Regions from separate parts of the Actinoplanes sp. NPDC051388 genome, predicted to be linked through region 2. Evidence: riboswitches for the same ligand, from Rfam matches in the RefSeq annotation. Region 2 holds a riboswitch; each other region holds the start of a gene.
What was found. Region 2 has a riboswitch for cobalamin ahead of ACZ6TI_RS43865 (VWA domain-containing protein). Riboswitches for the same ligand answer to the same signal wherever they lie in the genome.

Region 1 (5,418 bases), on a different contig from region 2:
CGGTCTGTCCGATGATCTGGCCGGGTTCGAGGCTGAAGGCCCGCTCGAACGTGGTGTTCGCGAGCAGGTAGCGGCCGTCCAGGTCCTTGACGTAGATGAGCGACTGGCTGTTGGCGATGATCGCGCCGAGCATGGCGGCCTGGGCGTCGCGTTCGGCTTCGGCCTCGGCGCGGCCCTCGGAGACGCGTTCGCGCAGCTCGATGTCGTGCCGGCGCTGTTCGGCGCCGGCGTCCACGAACAGGGCGCCGGTGCCGCCGAGCAGCACGCCGTAGCCGCGGCGCAGGGTCCAGTAGTAGATGCCGACCAGTGCGGTGAGGACGTCCCAGACGGCAGTGGGCCAGAGGCTCCAGCCGGCCACGTGGTGCATGCCGAGCTGGTCGTAGCCGGCCCGCCAGTACATGGCGGCGTGGAAGGCGTGGCCGACGGCGCAGCTGAAGAAGATCAGCGCGGTGGCGACGGCGAGGCGGTTGGTGCGCAGCTGTCCCGCGCGCACCACCGGCACCAGGATCGCCATGCAGATCGCCGAGTATGCGACGGCGATGACGACGTTGCCGGCCAGTGCCCATTGCTGCGCCACGCAAACCTGATCGGCAGGGTCGCAACTTCACTGAGCCGCCGGGTGCACCGCGACTACAACTCGATGCGGGCGGCCGTCCGGTTTGTCGTACTCGGCGGCGAGCCGGTCGACCGCCGCGGTGAGGTCGGCGGCGAACGCGGCCCGGTCGGCGGCCGACGCGAAGCGGATCTCGGCGTCCAGGGCGTAGGTCGCGACTCGCTGGTTGGCCCGGGCGGCGCCGGTGAGCAGCGCGCCGACGTCTCGGACCAGGCGGGCGGCGACCGCGAGCAGCCAGCGGGCGGAGTGCCGGTCGGGGTGCCGGGCCGGGTCGGGGGCGACGGCCGCCGCGGCGGCCGGGGAGATGACATAGGAAGCGGCCGTGGCCTGCAGCATCCGCTCGGTGACGTTGCCCTTGCGGCGCTCCTCGACGAGCCGGACCAGGCCGTGGCTCTCGAGCGTGCGCAGGTGGTAGTTGACCTTCTGGCGCGGCAGACCGATTTTAGCGGCGAGCATCGTGGCCGAGCCCGGCTGGGTCAGCAGGGCCAGCAGTCTGCTGCGAATAGGGTCGAGCGATACCTCGGCGGCGGCCGGGTCCTCGATGACGTCGACGTCCTCCATGGTGATCGACTAAAGCACCGAAAAGAAAGGTGGTCCAGGTGGAGGCCCTGCCACACAACGCGGCGAACGAGGTCACGGGCGGCATCTGGCGGGACGGGTCCACGGTTCTGAAGGTCGCGACGCGGCGTCGGGAGGGGGCGGCGGCGCATTTCGCGGCGTCGGACGATCCGGGGCACTGGAACTACTGGCGGCGTGAGGAACTGGCGTACACCAGCGGTTTCGCGCACTCGGTCTTTCCCGAGCTGCCCGCGCCGCGGCTCTTGTCGGTGGTGCCGGGCCCGGAGCGGACCGAGCTGCGGCTGGAGTGGGTGGCCGGCCGCCCGGGGCCGTCCGGCTCGGTCGACGATCTGGCGGATGTGGCACGTCGGCTCGGAAACGTGCGGTTGTCGGCGGAGCCGTGGCTGGCCCGCGACTGGCTGCGCGACTACACGCTCGCCCAGCCGGTGCCGGACGACCTGGACTGGGACGCGCCGGTCGCGCTGGGTGCGTGGTCGCCGTCTCTGAGAGCCGATCTGCGTACGCTGTGGGAGCGCCGCCACGACCTGCTCGCCGCGGCCGACCGCCTCCCGCGCACGCTCTGCCACCACGACGTGTGGCCGATGAATCTGGTGTTCACGGACAACGGCCCTGTTCTGCTCGACTGGGCGTTCGCCGGGCCGGGCGCGGTGGGGGAGGACGCCGCCAATCTGGCCCTGGACTCGTTCTTCGACGGGTTGATGGACGTGTCCCGGCTGCCGGACGTGCTGGAGGCGGTGATCGACGGCTATTCGCGGGGCGTGGGGTTCGATGCGCGGCGGGCGGTCATGACGACCGGGGCGGCGAAGTATTTCTGGCTGGCGCCGCGGATGCTGCTGGCGGCGCGTACGCCGCGCACCGGCCGCCGGGGCTATGACGAGCGGGACTGGTCGGCGATGTTCGCCGGGCGTGAGCCGGTGCTCTCGGTGGTGGCGCGGTGGGGGCGCTCAGTGCTGTCCGAGTGACAGGTGCCACCGGCCGGCTCGGTGGGTCAGGCGGACTACGGCCAACGGCGGGACCTCGATCGCCCAGATGCCGTCCGGGGGCAGGCGCAGGGCGTGGGCGATGACGGCGCGGACCACCGTGGAGTGGGCGACCGCGGCGAGGTTGCGGCCGGCCTGGGCGTCCAGCCAGGCGCCCGCGCGCTGCCGGACGGCGGTCAGGGATTCGCCGCCGGGTGGCGCGTACCCCGGGTCGCTGAGCCATTGATGCAGGTCGCCGGGGTCGATGTCGCCGAGCGTGAGTCCGTCCCAGGCGCCATAACCGACGTCGGCGAGCGGGGCCGCGGTGGTGGCCAGGCCGCCGAACGCCGCCGCCGTCTGCTGCGCGGCCCTGGACGGTGCGGCCACCCAGCCCGGCACCCGGCCGAAGCCGGGGCCGAGCGCGACGGCCGCGTTCCGGCCTCCTTCGTCGAGATCGTGGTCGCCGCCGAAGAGCGCCTGCCGCAGGGCGGGCGTGGCCGCGGCGGCGACCAGTCGCAGACCGTTCACACTCCGGCGGTGACCGGCTTGCGGGCGGGCCGGCGGGCGAGCAGCGCGCCGAACCCGAGGCCGAGCGCCGTCCACAGCACCACCTGGGTGCCGAGCGACGACAGCCGGAAGTTCCACAGCAGACTTGGCGGGAACGTGTCCGGCACCTCGTCGATGTTCGGTAGCAGCACGTATCCGACGACGACCACGACGAGGAACGCGCCGAGTCCGGCGAGCAGTCGTTGCCACTCGGCCTTGCCCGCGCGGAAGGCGAGCACCGCCGCCCAGACCGCGACCAGGCCGATCACCAGGATCGCCAGGTAGCTGATGGTGCGCTGGTCGATCGTCGCCGGATTGCCGACGGCGGGCGGGTTGGGCGGATATTTCACGAACGGCACCAGCACCATGCCGACGAGTGCGGCCGCCGCCAACCCGACCGCCGCTCTCGTGTCGTCGGTGGTGCGCAGCCGGCGGCGCAGCAGCGTGTAACCGACCGCGAGCAGCCCGCCCATCGCCACGCCGTAGAGCGCGGTGGCGAGGAAGAGCCCGCCCTTCTGCCCGTCCCGCGAGACGAGCGCGTCCGCATGGTGATCGGCGGCGGGCGCGGCCGCCTCCTCGATGGCGATGGCGGCATCCACCTTCGGTTCCCCGACCGTGTAGGCGAAGAACCCGGCCAGCAGACCGGCGATCAGACCCGCGAGCAGGCCACGCAGCAGAATCGCGCCGAATCCGGGCGCGCGGTCGCCGGCCGTCAGTGGCACGGGACGCCGAGCAGGTGGCGGCCGTCGTGCATGAGCTCGTGCAGGAACATGCCGCCCTGCGAAACGGCGCCCTGGTCGAACGCGACCAGATAGGCCATGAGCAGAAGGGCGGCGGTCACCGCGAGCGCGGTCCAGAGCAGCCGCGCGGAGACCGCGGGGGCGGCGAGGGTGGTGGCCTTGGGCATGATTACTCCCTACGGGATGACGCGTCCCGGTCGACAGGCTGCGACGTGCGAGTGTCCTGGCTCACCGGCCCTCGCGGGCTGGTTGACAGTGGCGCGACCGCACCGGATTCCCACCGGATTTCCCTCACACCGCCGCAGATGGTTCCCTCAACCTATAGACGCCCGACGTTGAGCACCAGGGCCGCACGTTCGCGGTACGGGCGGCTATTCGTACCGGTACTTCAGCGAGTCCGCCTCCGCCTGCTCGATCTCGGCGAGCGTCAGCTCCGGCATCCGCAGCTGGGCCAGCGTCACCTCGGCCGACGTCGGCTGGGCGTCCGCCGGCAGCCACTGCTCCGGCTTCCAGGCCCCGCTGCGCAGCAGCGACTTGGGGCAGTGCGGGTAGACCTCGTCGATCCCCAGCACCAGCGCGCTGGCCGGCGGTTTACCCACGGCGGTCAGCTGCGACAGCAATTCGGGGCGAGTGGAGACGCAGGCCCGGCCGTTCATCCGCAGCGTCGTGGGGCGCCCCGGGATGATGAACAGCAGCGCGGCACGCCCGGTGGCGACGATGTTCTGCAGGCTGTCCAGACGCTTGTTGCCGGTCGCGTCCGGTATCGCCACCGTCCGCTCGTCCAGAACGGCGACGAACCCGGCGGGGCCGCCGCGCGGGGAGACGTCACAGTTGCCCTCGGCGTCCACGCTGGCGACCAGGACCAGCGACGCGCAACCGACCAGCCGCCGGGTCTGCTCGGTGAGCTCGGTCATCTGCTTGCGCACGGCCCCGGCGCCGGGCAGGTCGTATACCCGGCGCAGCCCTTCGAGGTCGCGCACGGCATCCAGGCGCAGCGAGTCGAAGGCACTGGCGGTGAGGGCTCGCGTCATGCCACCGACCTTAATGGACCGACGGCCGCCGCCCCGACCAGATCAGTTCCGCGCGAAATCGGACGTAGGTGGCGGGGTCGAGCCCACTTCACTCGAAGCCTGCGGCAACGAGACTTGGTGTTTCCGGCCGCCAGAAATCAGTCGGGAGTGGACACTCGGAGGGCAGGACACGTTCGACGAGCGACAATTAACATCCTAGGACGCTCTACGCGGCGTGCGGTCGGTCACTCGAGTCACCCTAAACCAGACCTAAAAACAAAAAGGAATCAACGACACCCACATCAAGATTTGGTTTGGCTCGTAAGGTCTGTTTGGGCTTGGCCAACAGCGCGAGGCGCTTCACGGGCAGGCTGAGCCTGCAACAAATGTCTTGAGCGAGCCGGAATCTGGGTGAGTTGCCGCAATGAGGGACGGCATCCCGGCTACGGTCGGCGTCGACGCTTTCCTCGGACGCCGCCGGTCAAGCCGACCACGCGGGATGCCTCGGTCCTGGTCCGCCGGCCAAACCCACACCGCCACCCGGCACTCCGCGCCCCGGCCCGCCCAGCCCCGATGGCTTCACCCTTCCGGCAAGGCGGTGCACCGCAGACCATCTTGGCCCGCACAACGGCGGCGGATGTGGATAGGTTGCTGCTCACCTTCGCGGCGGCGGCCTCAGCCGGCACCCGCGCACTCCTGCCTGCGGCCAGGTCACTACCGCGACCGGCGCCCGGAGCCCGGTGTCGTCGCCGCCGCGCCGCTCACCGGGACGCTGGCGATCGTCATCGAGCCGGGCAGCACATGGGTGGTGCCGGCCGGGATGACGGCGGTTACTGACACGGTCGTGCGGCATGCGGGGGACATCGCGGCCGGGGTGGGACTCGGTAACATTCAGCCGGATCGCTGTCGGGTTGGGTTTGTTGAGCCGTGCCTGGTGGTGGCCGCGCACGGCTGGCGGTGATGGTGCGGGC
Region 2 (5,418 bases):
GCCCCGGTGCGCCCGTCGTAGAGGCCCATCACGCCCTCGACCACGGCCAGCTCCGCGCCCGCCGAGCCGTGCGCGAACAGCGGCCCGATCAGCTCCTCGCCGCACAGCACCGGGTCGAGGTTGCGGCCCGGCCGGCCCGCCGCGAGCGCGTGGTAGCCGGGGTCGATGTAGTCCGGCCCGACCTTGAACGGCGCCACGGTCAGGCCGCGGGCGGCGAAGGCGGCCAGCAGCCCGGTCGCCACCGTGGTCTTGCCGTGGCCGGAGGCGGGCGCGGCGATCACCACCCGCGGGACGCTCACCACTCGATGCCCGCCTGGCCCTTGCGGCCCGCGTCCATCGGGTGCTTCACCTTGGTCATCTCGGTGACCAGGTCGGCCGCGTCGATCAGGTCCGGGTGCGCGTCCCGCCCGGTGATCACCACGTGCTGGGTGCCCGGCCGGTTCCGCAACGTGTCGACGACGTCCGCGACGTCCACCCAGCCCCACTTCATCGGATAGGTGAACTCGTCCAGCACATAGAACGCGTGCGTCTGCGCGGCCAGGTCGCGCTTGATCTGCGCCCAGCCCTCGGCCGCCTCGGCGGCGTGGTCGCGCTCGGTGCCCGGCCGCTGGATCCAGGACCAGCCCTCGCCCATCTTGTGCCAGGTGATCCGCTCGCCCAGCGCCTTGAGCGCCTTCTCTTCACCGACCTTCCACTTCGGACTCTTCACGAACTGGAAGACGCCGATGTCCCAGCCCGCGCTCCAGGCCCGCAACGCCATCCCGAACGCCGCCGTCGACTTGCCCTTGCCGTGTCCGGTGTGGACGGCCAGCACGGCCTGCCGGCGGCGCTGGCGGGTGGTGAGCCCGTCGTCGGGAACGACCTCGACCCTTCCCTGCGGCATCAGGCGGCTTCCAGGGCGTCGAGCGGCACCAGGTCGGCGTCGAGCGCGGCGGCGAGCCGACCGGCCAGGCCGAGCCGCACCGGCCCGGACTCGCAGTCGACCACCACGGCGGCCACCCCGGCCAGGCTCGGCGCGATCAGCGCGGGGTCGGGCCCGCTGGTCGCGCGCCCGTCGGTCACCACGATCAACAGCGGCCGCCGTCGTGGATCGCGCCGTCGCTCGGTCGCGATGGTGGTCACCGCGGCCCGCAAACCCAAGGCGAGAGGGGTACGCCCACCCGTGCGCAGAGTCGCCAGCCGGAGCACCCCGACCTCGTGGCTCGACGTGGGCGGCAGCACCTGCTCGGCCGTCTTGCCCCGAAACGTGATCATGCCGACCCGGTCCCGGCGCTGATACGCGTCCCGCAGCAACGACAGCACGGCCGTCTTCACCACGGTCATCCGCTTGCGCGCCGCCATCGAGCCGGACGCGTCCACCACGAAGAGCACCAGATTGGCCTCGCGTCCGACGTGCACCGCCTCGCGCAGATCGCGCGGCTCGACCGTGCGCGATCCTCGGTGGATCGCCGCGCGCAGCGTCGCGGGCAGGTGCGGCGCCCCGGCCAGTTTGCCGACCGGCTCCCGCGACCCGGTGACCCGGCCGCGCCGCGCGCGAGACGGCGACCGCCGCCCGGCGTGCCCGGCCACCGCGCCGCGCTTCGCGATCGTCAACGTGCGGGGCCGGTAGGCGGGCCCGGCCGCGGCGGGCGCCGCGACCGGCACCGGCTGCGGGTCGTGGGCCGGCTGCTGGTCCTGGGCCGGCTGCTGGTCCCGGACCGGCTGCCCGTCCTGTTCCACCTGCTCCTCGGTCCGGTTCGTTCCGTCGCCGCTCTCCGGCGGCGGGCCGTCGGACGGCTCGGGCCCGTCTCCCCCACCGGGCGGTGGCGGCGGCGGGGGCGGGTCCTCGTCGTCCTCGCCGTCGCCGGCCGCGTCGAGCGCGTCTTGCAGCTTCTGCTCGTCGCTGCCCGGCGGGTCCAGCGGATCCTTGCGGCGCCGGTGCGGCAGCGCCAGCCGCGCCGCGTCCTGCACATCCTCGCCGGTCACCCGGTTTCGCCCGTGCCACGCGGCCAGCGCCACCGCGCAGCGCGCCACCACGATGTCCGCGCGCATGCCGTCCACCCCGTAGGCCAGGCAGACCCGCGCGATCCGGTCGAGCTCCGCATCGGGCAGCAGGACCGACGGCGCCGCCGCGCGGGCCGCCGCGATCCGGGCCGCCAGCTCGGCGTCCGACCCTTCGAAGCGGGCCGCGAACGCGACCGGATCCGCCTCGTAGGCCAGCCGCCGGCGCACCACCTCGGCGCGCTGCTTCGCGTCCCGGGGCGCGGTGACCGTGACCACCAGGCCGAACCGGTCGACCAGCTGCGGGCGAGGCTCGCCCTCCTCCGGGTTCATCGTGCCGACCAGCAGGAACCGGGCGGCGTGCTTGACCGACACCCCGTCGCGCTCGACGTGTGCCCGGCCCATCGCCGCCGCGTCCAGCAGCAGGTCGACGAGGTGGTCGGGCAGCAGATTGACCTCGTCCACGTAGAGCGCGCCGCGATGCGCGGCGGCCAGCAGACCCGGTTCGTAGGCCTTGACGCCGTCGGCCAGCGCGCGCTGGATGTCCAGGGTGCCGACGACACGGTCCTCGGTGGCGCCGACCGGCAACTCCACGAGCGTCGCGGGCCGTGGGCCGTGCGGGGCGTCGGCGTCGTGCGGGCCGTCGGGGCAGTCGGCGTCCGGCGCGCCCGGATCGCACGCGAACCTGCACCCGCGCACCACCTCGACCTCGGGCAGCAGGGCGGCCAGCGCCCGCACCACAGTGCTCTTCGCGGTGCCCTTCTCGCCGCGGACCAGCACCCCGCCGACGGCCGGGGAAACGGCGGTGAGCAGCAACGCGAGGCGCAGATCGTCGAGGCCCACGACGGCCGAGAACGGGTACGGCGGCAGCACGGTCATCCCTTCCGGCGGGTGTCCACGCCCGCGCTCCGGTGCATCGAGCGGCTGGAGTTCCTGACTCCCGGGATCAGCAGGATCCCCGGTCACAGTGGCGGGACCGTCCCGGATTCGCACCGGGTTCCTCCACTACCGCTCGACCGCCACTCAACCCGACGGGAAGGTGCACCGTCAATGTGATGCGTTCGCGACGCCGTCTTCCGTCTGTTTTCCGCCGCGGGTCGACACGGCCTTCTCGGTGCCGGGCAGCGGCTCGGGCGCGATCTTGTCCAGCTCGGCCACCAGATCGGCCACGGCCAGCGCGGACCGCTCGATCAGCGGCCGCATCCGGCGGTAGAGGGCGGCGTTGTCTGGGTCGGGCACTGTCGGCTCGGCGATCTTGACCAGCGCCGCCGCCTGATCGAGGTCGGGCAGGTCGCCGAGCGCGTGCCAGCCGAGCAGGCAGGCGCCCAGCCCGGTGCCCTCCGGGGTGTCCGCGATCGACACCGGCAGGTCGAGCGCGGCGGCCAGCACGCCCACCCACAGCTCGGAGGCGACCGCGCCGCCGGTGGCCCGCACCTCGGTGAGCGGGAAGCCCTCGGCGGCGAACGAGTCGCTGACCAGCGCCAACTGCTGGCACACGCCCTCGACCGCGGAGCGCACCAGGTGCGGCCGGCCGTGCTCGCGGCGCAGCCCGATATAGGCCCCGCGCATCCCGGCCCGCCACCAGGGCGCCCGCTCGCCCAGCAGATAGGGCAGGCAGAGCAGGCCCTCGCTGCCGGGCGGCGCGGTCTGCGCCTCGGTGAGCAGCGCGGCGTCGGTCTCGTCGGCGTCCTCGCCCTCGGCGGCCGGCCGGGCGAACCCGCCGGCGAAGCTCTGCCCGGCCCAGCGGATCACCGAGCCGGCGTTGTTCACCGCGCCGCCGACCACCCAGCGGTCCTCGGTGAGCGCATAGCAGAACAGCCGGCCGGCGGCGTCCGCGGTCGGCGCGTTCACCACCGTGCGCAGTGCGCCGCTGGTGCCGAGCGAGACCGCGGCGACGCCGGCCGGAGTGGCGCCGACACCCAGGTTGGCCAGCGGGCCGTCGGCGGCGCCGATGATCAGCGGGGTGTCCCGGGGCAGGCCGGCGGCGTCCGCGACCGATGGCTTCAGGGTCAGCTTCGTGGTGGTCGGGACCACCTCGGCGAGCTGGTCGGCCCGCACGCCGGCGATTTCCAGCGCTTCCGGGTCCCACTGCCGGGTGTGGATGTCGTAGAGCCCGGTGCCGGAGGCGATCGAGAGGTCCACCAGGAACGGCGCGTCGGCCACCGCGGCCAGCACCAGCTCCTTGACGCCACCCCAGCGCGGGGTCTCGCGCAGCGTGTCCGGGTCGTTCTCCCGCCACCAGGCCAGCTTGGTGAGCGGCGACATCGGGTGCACCGGGGTGCCGGTGCGAGCCTGCAGCGCCTTCGCCCGCCCGGCCAGCTTCTCGCTCTGCCCGCCGGCCCGGCCGTCCGCCCAGGTGACCAGCGGGCCGAGCGGGCGACCGGCGTCGTCCATCGGCACCAGCGCGTGCAGGAACGCGCTCAGGCTGACCGCCACCACCCGGTCGCCGCGCCCGGTGCACTCCGCGGCCACGTCGACGATCGCCTTGACGGCGGCCTTCCAGAGCTGGTCGGGGTCGAGCTCGGCGCGGCCCGGCGCGGGCACCGACAGCGGGTAGTGCACGCTGGTCAGCGCCCGCAGCTCGCCGTCCAGCCCGGCGGCGACGCCCTTGGTCGCGGTGGTCCCGGTGTCGATCCCGATCACGACGTCCATGGTCCGACCCTAATCGGGCAGGGCCTCCACCGCCGGTCGGCCGCCCCGGGTGACCCGCAGCGACGAGGCTGCCGGCGGCAGCAGGGCGGCGTCGCCCTGCACCGGCAGCCAGTCGCCGTTGCCCACGCGGTAGGCGAGGCTCGCGCTCTCGGTCGCGACCACGAAGCCGCGGTCGCCGGGCAACCGCACCCGCAGGCTCGCCGGCTGCGCCGGGTCCCCTTCGGTCACGCCGAAGAAGAACGACTTGCCGCCGAGGTAGGCGTAGGTTCGGACGGTGCGCTTGACGGCGACCGTCTGAACCACGAACGGGCTGCCGCCCGGCAACGCGCCGGTGATCCGCCAGGTGATCACCTCGGGCGGCACCGGGAAGCCGAACCGGTCGTGATAGTCCTCCCCCACCGCCGGGTCCCAGTCGATATCGACGCGGCCGAGCTGCCGCACGATGGTGGGCATCGGATCGGTTCGCACATTCGTGATCGTGGTGACGTTCGCCAGCCCGGGACCGCCGTCGCCGCCGGAGCGCAGCGCGATGGTCATGCCGCCGGCCTGCGCGGGCACCCTGGTGACCGAAGCGCCGTCGCGGAAGGTGAGCCGCGTGAACCTGCGATCGGGCCGGCCCTCGTCGTCCCAGCGCAGCTCGGGCGAGTAGTCCACCGGCCGCCCGTCGTCGATCACGACCAGCACATCGCGCCGCGGCCCGGCGAGGAAGGCGCGGCTGTGGTCCGACGCGGTCGACAGTCCCTCGAACGAGGCCTTCCCCAGGCGGCCGTCGACCCGCTCGAGGAA
Region 3 (5,418 bases), on a different contig from region 2:
AGCGACTGCGACTGGTCGACGAACGGCTGCCGGCTCGCGGCCAGCTCGATCAGCGCCTTCTGCGGCAGCTCCCACGCGGTGCGGAACAGCTCGCGGACCTCGGCGGGCAGCTCGGCGATGCCCTGCACGGAACCCTCGGTCCGTTTGATCTGCTCGCGAACCCGCGCCGTCCAGAGGCCGCGCGCCTTCAGCTCGCGTACCAGATAGGTGTTGATCTGCAGGAACTCGCCGGACATCGTCTCGCGTTTGAAGAGGTTGGACACCTGCGGCTCGATGCACTCGTAACATCCCGCGATCGAGGCGATGGTCGCGGTCGGCGCGATCGCGATCAGCAGCGAGTTGCGCAGGCCGTGCTCGGCGATCCGAGTCTTCACCGCCGCCCACCGCTCGGTCTGACCGACCGAGGCGCCCCACAGCTCGGGGTGCAGATTGCCTTGTGCGGCACGGGTTTCGGCGAATGCGGGGTGCGGGCCGAAGCGCTCGGCGAGAACGGTGGAGGCTTCGAGCGCGGTCAGGAAGATCTCTTCCTGTACGCGGGTGGACAGCTCCTTCGCCGCGGTGGAGTCGAACGGCAGCCGCAGCTGGAAGAACGCGTCCTGCAGGCCCATCAGCCCGAGCCCGACCGGCCGCCACCGCGGGTTCGAGGCCGCCGCCTGCTCCGACGGGTAGAAATTGATGTCGATCACCCGGTCCAGGAAGGTGATCGCGGTGCGGACCGTGGCCCGCAGCCGTTCCCACTGCACCCCGTCCGCGGTGACGTGCGCGCCGAGGTTGATCGACCCGAGGTTGCAGACCGCGGTCTCGTCGTCGCTGTTCACCTCGAGGATCTCGGTGCACAGGTTGGACAGGTGGATGGTGTTGCCGGGCGCGCCGGTCTGGTTGGAGAGCGCGTTGGACCGGTCCTTGAAGGTCATCCAGCCGTTGCCGGTCTGAGCCAGGGTGCGCATCATCCGGCCATACAGATCGCGGGCCTTGACGGTCTTGACCGCCTTCTTCTCGGCCGTGCGATAGGCCTCGTCGAAATCGTCGCCGAACAGGTCCGGGAGATCCGGGGCATCCGACGGGTCGATCAGCGACCAGTCCGCATCAGCCTCGACGCGGCGCATGAACTCGTCGGGGATCCAGTTGGCGAGGTTGAGGTTGTGCGTCCGGCGCGAATCTTCGCCGGTGTTGTCGCGCAATTCGAGGAACTCCTCGACGTCCGGGTGCCACGGCTCCAGATAGACGCAGGCGGCGCCCTTGCGACGGCCGCCCTGGTTGACCGCCGCCACGCCCGCGTCGAGCGTCTTGAGGAACGGCACGATCCCGTTCGACCGGCCGTTGGTGCCCCGGATCAGGGCGCCCCGGCCGCGGACCCGGGACCACGAGATGCCGATGCCGCCGGAGAACTTCGACAGCTTCGCGACCTGGTGGTAGCGCTCGTAGATCGAGTCGAGCTCGTCCCGCGGCGAGTCGACCAGGAAGCACGAGGACATCTGGGTGTGCCGGGTGCCCGCGTTGAACAGAGTCGGTGAGCTGGGCAGATAGGCGAGCGACGACATCAGCCGATAGAAGCCGATCGCCTCGGCCGGCGACTGCGACAGTCCGCACGCGACCCTCAGCAGCCAGTATTGCGGGGTCTCGACCACGAGCCGCGACGACGGGTGGCGCAGCAGGTAGCGGTCCGCCACGGTGCGCAGGCCGAAGTACTCGAACCGCAGATCACCCTCCGGGTCGACGGCGTCGTCGAGCTTGCGGGCGTGGCGGGCCACGAACGCGGCGGTCGGGTCGCCGATCAGGCCCTGCAGGTGCGCGTACCGGATGGACTGGCTGAAGCTCGCGACCTCCTGGCCGCGCACCTCCTTCTCCACGAAGGCGGCGAGCAGCCGCGCCGCCAGACGTGAGTACTGCGGCTCCTCGCCGATCAGCTCGGCGGCCGTCTGGATCGACAGTTTGTCCAGCTCGGCAGTGGTGGCGCCGTCGTAGAGGCCGCTGATCGTCCGGGTCGCCACCCGCAGCGGATCGACCTCGTCCAGGTCGGCGACCCACCGCTCGACCGCCCTGACGATCTTGTTGACGTCCACCGTCTCGGTGTTGCCGTCGCGCTTGCGAACTTGCATCCGTCCCCCTCGTTACGGGCGCGCAGGGGGACGCCGCCGGACGCGGTCGTCCGGCTGATGGCGTCGGCCGTCCCACGCGGCCATCGACCGCCGCACGCGACGCGTGCGGCGCGCTGGCAGGTCTTCGGACTCGCGGGCGTGACCTGTCGGTCGCCTACTGGCCGTCGCTTCCCAAGCTCGCGCTCAGTGCTTCATGACGGCGGTCGTTCCCACTCACCGCTGCGGGGCAGTCCCGGTTTCGCACCGGGTTCCCTGTTGCCTCGACCACCGTGGAGCGATGATCGAACCAGCTGCGGGGCACACCATATATGGCCGTGACGGCTAAATGACAACACCAGATGGTGTGTCGGCGTGGCGGGCCGGCGAGACGTAAGCTCGCTCGATGGAGCTGGTCGAGCGAGAGCACTTCCTGCGGGCTCTCGACGATTATGCGGTCGACGCGGTGGCCGGCAGCGGGCGCTTCGTGCTCGTCTCCGGCGAGGCCGGGGTCGGCAAGACCGCGCTGCTGGAGGCTTTCCGCGAGCAGCGCGGCGACCTGCGCTGGTGGTGGTCCGCGTGCGACGGCAGCTTCACGCCGCGCCCGCTCAGCCCGCTCTTCGAGATCGCGTTCGGCGTCGGCGGCCGGCTGCTGGCCCTGAGCGGGGTGGACGCGGATCGGCGGGAGCTGTTCGCGGCGTTCCTGTCCGCTCTCGACGACCCGGGCGCCACCACCGTGCTGGTGGTGGAGGACCTGCACTGGGCCGACGACGCCACGCTCGACTGGTTGCGCTATCTGTCCCGGCGGATCGCCCGGACCCGGGCTCTGGTGGTGGTCAGCTACCGGGACGACGGGCCGGGGGACGTGGCGAACCTGCGTACGGTGATCGGTGAGGTGGCCTCCCATCGTGGCACCCGGCGCCTCTCGCTGGCGCCGCTCTCGCCGGAGGCGGTGCGCCGGATGGCCGGCGAGCGCGGGCGCGACGCGGACGAGGTGCATCGGCTCACCGGCGGGGTGCCGTTCTATGTGCAGGAGGTGCTCAGCGCCGGGCCGGGGGAGGTGCCGCGGACGGTCGGTGACGTGGTGGCGGCCCGCACCGCGGGACTGTCTCCGGCGGCGCGTCAGGTGCTCGGCGCGGCGGCGGTGCTCACCCGGCCGGGGGACGGGCCGATGCTGGCGGCGGTCGCCGAGCTGGACGCCGGCGCGGCCGCCGAGGCGCTGGACGAATGCCTGGACTCCGGCACGCTGGTCGGCGAGCCGGAGGCCTACCGGTTCCGGCACGAGCTGACCCGGCTCGCGGTGGAGCGGGCGATCCCGGCACGCCGGCGGTCGCGGCTGCACGCGCTGGCGCTGACCGCGGTGCGCGCCGGGACGCCGGCGGATCATGCCCGCCTGGCCCACCACGCGGAGGCGGCCGGCGCGACCGACGAAGCGCTGCGGCACGCCACGCTCGCCGCCGCGGACGCCGTGGCGCTGCGATCCAACCGGGAGGCCGCGGCGCAGTTCCAGCGGGCGCTGCGCTTCGCCGGCGGCAGCGACCCGGCGGCCCGCGCGGAGCTGCACGAGGGGCTGGCCACGGCGCTGGCGCTGACGGACCGCTGGGCGGAGTCGGCGGCCGAACGGGCCGAGGCGCTGGCGCTGCGCCGCGGACTCGGCGACCCCGTGCGGATCAGCGAGAACCTGCGCGGCCTGTCGCGCTGCCTCTGGCGGCTGTGCCGGGGCGAGGAGTCCGCGGCCGCCGCGCACGAGGCGCTCGCCGTCATGGCCGGCCGGCCCGCGTCGCCGGAGAAGGCGTGGGCGCAGTCGCTCCATGCCGCGGTGATCAGCGAGACGCATCCGCGGGAGGAGGCCCTGGCCGCGGCGCGGGAGGGACTGCGCCAGGCCGCGGAGGCATCCGCGCCGAAGGCGGTCGCATACAGCCTCAACAGCATCGGGATGCTGGAGCTGGCGGCCGGGCGGGACGGCTTCCCCGACCTGCTGCGCTCGCTGGAGCTCGCCGTCGAGCACGACTGGGAGGACGAGGCCGGCCGCGCCTATGCGAACCTGTGCCAGTCGGCGGTCGACCGGTGCCGGTTCACCGACTTCGAGAAGCACTACACCGAGGGCATCGCGTTCTGCCACGAGCACGACGTGACGACGTACGGCGTCTGCCTGCGCGGCACCCACGCCGCCGCCCTGCTGCGCACCGGGCGGCTCGCCGAATCGGTCGCCCTGATCGAGGAGACGCTGCGCGGGACGATCTCGCCGGTCAACCGGTTGGCGCTGCTCATTCCGCTCGCGGCGGCCCGTCTGCGACAGGGCGATCCGGCCGCGGACGACGCGCTGGAGCAGGCCTGGCAGCTCGCCGTCAGCGTCGACGAGCGCAGCTGGCCGCTGCGGGTGGCCGCGGTGGCGGCCGAGGCGGCCTGGCTGGGCGGGCGGCTCGACGAGCGGGTCGCCGAGGCCGCGGCGGGCTCGCCGGACGACGACGTGTGGCTGCGCGCCGAGCTCGCCGTCTGGCTGGACCGGCTGGCGGCGCCGGGCCCGCGCCCCGAGTCGCCGCCCGAGCCCTATGCGCTGGAGTTGAGCGGTGAGCACGAGGCCGCCGCCCGGTGGTGGCGCGAGGCGGGCTGCCCGCACGACGAGGCGATGGCGCTGACCCGATCCGCGCCGGCCGCCGCCCTGGACCTGGTCACCTCCATCGGCGCCGATCGGTCCGCCGCGCGGGTGCGGCAGATGATGCGGCGGGCCGGCGAGACCGTGGTCCCGCGTGGACCCCGCGCGGCCACCCGCGCCAACCCGCACGGGCTCACCCCACGCGAGGCGGAGGTGCTCGCGCTGCTGCGCGAGGGCCTGACCGACGCCGCGATCGCCGGCCGGCTCTACATCTCGGAGCGCACCGTGCACCACCACGTGTCCGCCGTGCTGGGCAAGCTCGGGGTGTCCTCGCGCGCCGCCGCCCGATCTGGGTAATCCGCCGCGCAACCTGGGCATCGACTGCCGATGCCCAGGTCAGAGCCGCATTCCTACCGTGACAGGGGTCCGCATCCGAACCCGGGAGGAACCTGTCATGCCGCTCTTCATGGACGTTCACCACATCGCCGGCGGAGTGTCCTTCGACGACGTCGCCGAGGCGCACAAGGCCGACCTGCAGGCGCAGGGTCGCTACGACGTGCAGTACCTCAGGTACTGGGTCGACGAGGCCGCCGGAAAGATCTTCTGCCTGGTCGACGCGCCCGACGCGGAGGCGGCGAACACCGTGCACCGGACCGCGCACGGGCTCGTCGCCGACGAGATCCACCCCGTGCAGGAAGGGGCCTGACGATGCGCCGCAGCATCCTTCTCGGCTCCGCCGCCGCCACG

Region 1: it holds a riboswitch for cobalamin, as region 2 does, so the genes downstream of both, ACZ6TI_RS14590 (CbtB domain-containing protein) here and ACZ6TI_RS43865 (VWA domain-containing protein) in region 2, are expected to answer to the same signal.
Region 3: it holds a riboswitch for cobalamin, as region 2 does, so the genes downstream of both, ACZ6TI_RS39095 (ribonucleoside-diphosphate reductase subunit alpha) here and ACZ6TI_RS43865 (VWA domain-containing protein) in region 2, are expected to answer to the same signal.

Annotation. Positions count from the first base shown of each region.
Region 1 is NZ_JBVJIP010000005.1:74,298-79,715, forward strand. Features, by position in the region: gene ACZ6TI_RS14565 (hybrid sensor histidine kinase/response regulator) at 1-577, opposite strand, end outside; gene ACZ6TI_RS14570 (helix-turn-helix domain-containing protein) at 605-1,174, opposite strand; gene ACZ6TI_RS14575 (phosphotransferase) at 1,213-2,154, shown strand; gene ACZ6TI_RS14580 (histidine phosphatase family protein) at 2,137-2,679, opposite strand; gene ACZ6TI_RS14585 (CbtA family protein) at 2,676-3,419, opposite strand; gene ACZ6TI_RS14590 (CbtB domain-containing protein) at 3,410-3,604, opposite strand; cobalamin riboswitch at 3,634-3,775, opposite strand; gene ACZ6TI_RS14595 (MSMEG_1061 family FMN-dependent PPOX-type flavoprotein) at 3,809-4,468, opposite strand; gene ACZ6TI_RS14600 (hypothetical protein) at 5,162-5,287, opposite strand.
Region 2 is NZ_JBVJIP010000027.1:86,546-91,963, forward strand. Features, by position in the region: gene ACZ6TI_RS43855 (cobyrinate a,c-diamide synthase) at 1-302, opposite strand, end outside; gene cobO (cob(I)yrinic acid a,c-diamide adenosyltransferase) at 296-883, opposite strand; gene ACZ6TI_RS43865 (VWA domain-containing protein) at 883-2,859, opposite strand; cobalamin riboswitch at 2,886-3,008, opposite strand; gene ACZ6TI_RS43870 (gluconokinase) at 3,028-4,632, opposite strand; gene ACZ6TI_RS43875 (hypothetical protein) at 4,642-5,418, opposite strand, start outside.
Region 3 is NZ_JBVJIP010000021.1:29,333-34,750, reverse strand. Features, by position in the region: gene ACZ6TI_RS39095 (ribonucleoside-diphosphate reductase subunit alpha) at 1-2,099, opposite strand, end outside; cobalamin riboswitch at 2,198-2,405, opposite strand; gene ACZ6TI_RS39090 (ATP-binding protein) at 2,482-5,028, shown strand; gene ACZ6TI_RS39085 (DUF4242 domain-containing protein) at 5,126-5,377, shown strand; gene ACZ6TI_RS39080 (hypothetical protein) at 5,380-5,418, shown strand, end outside.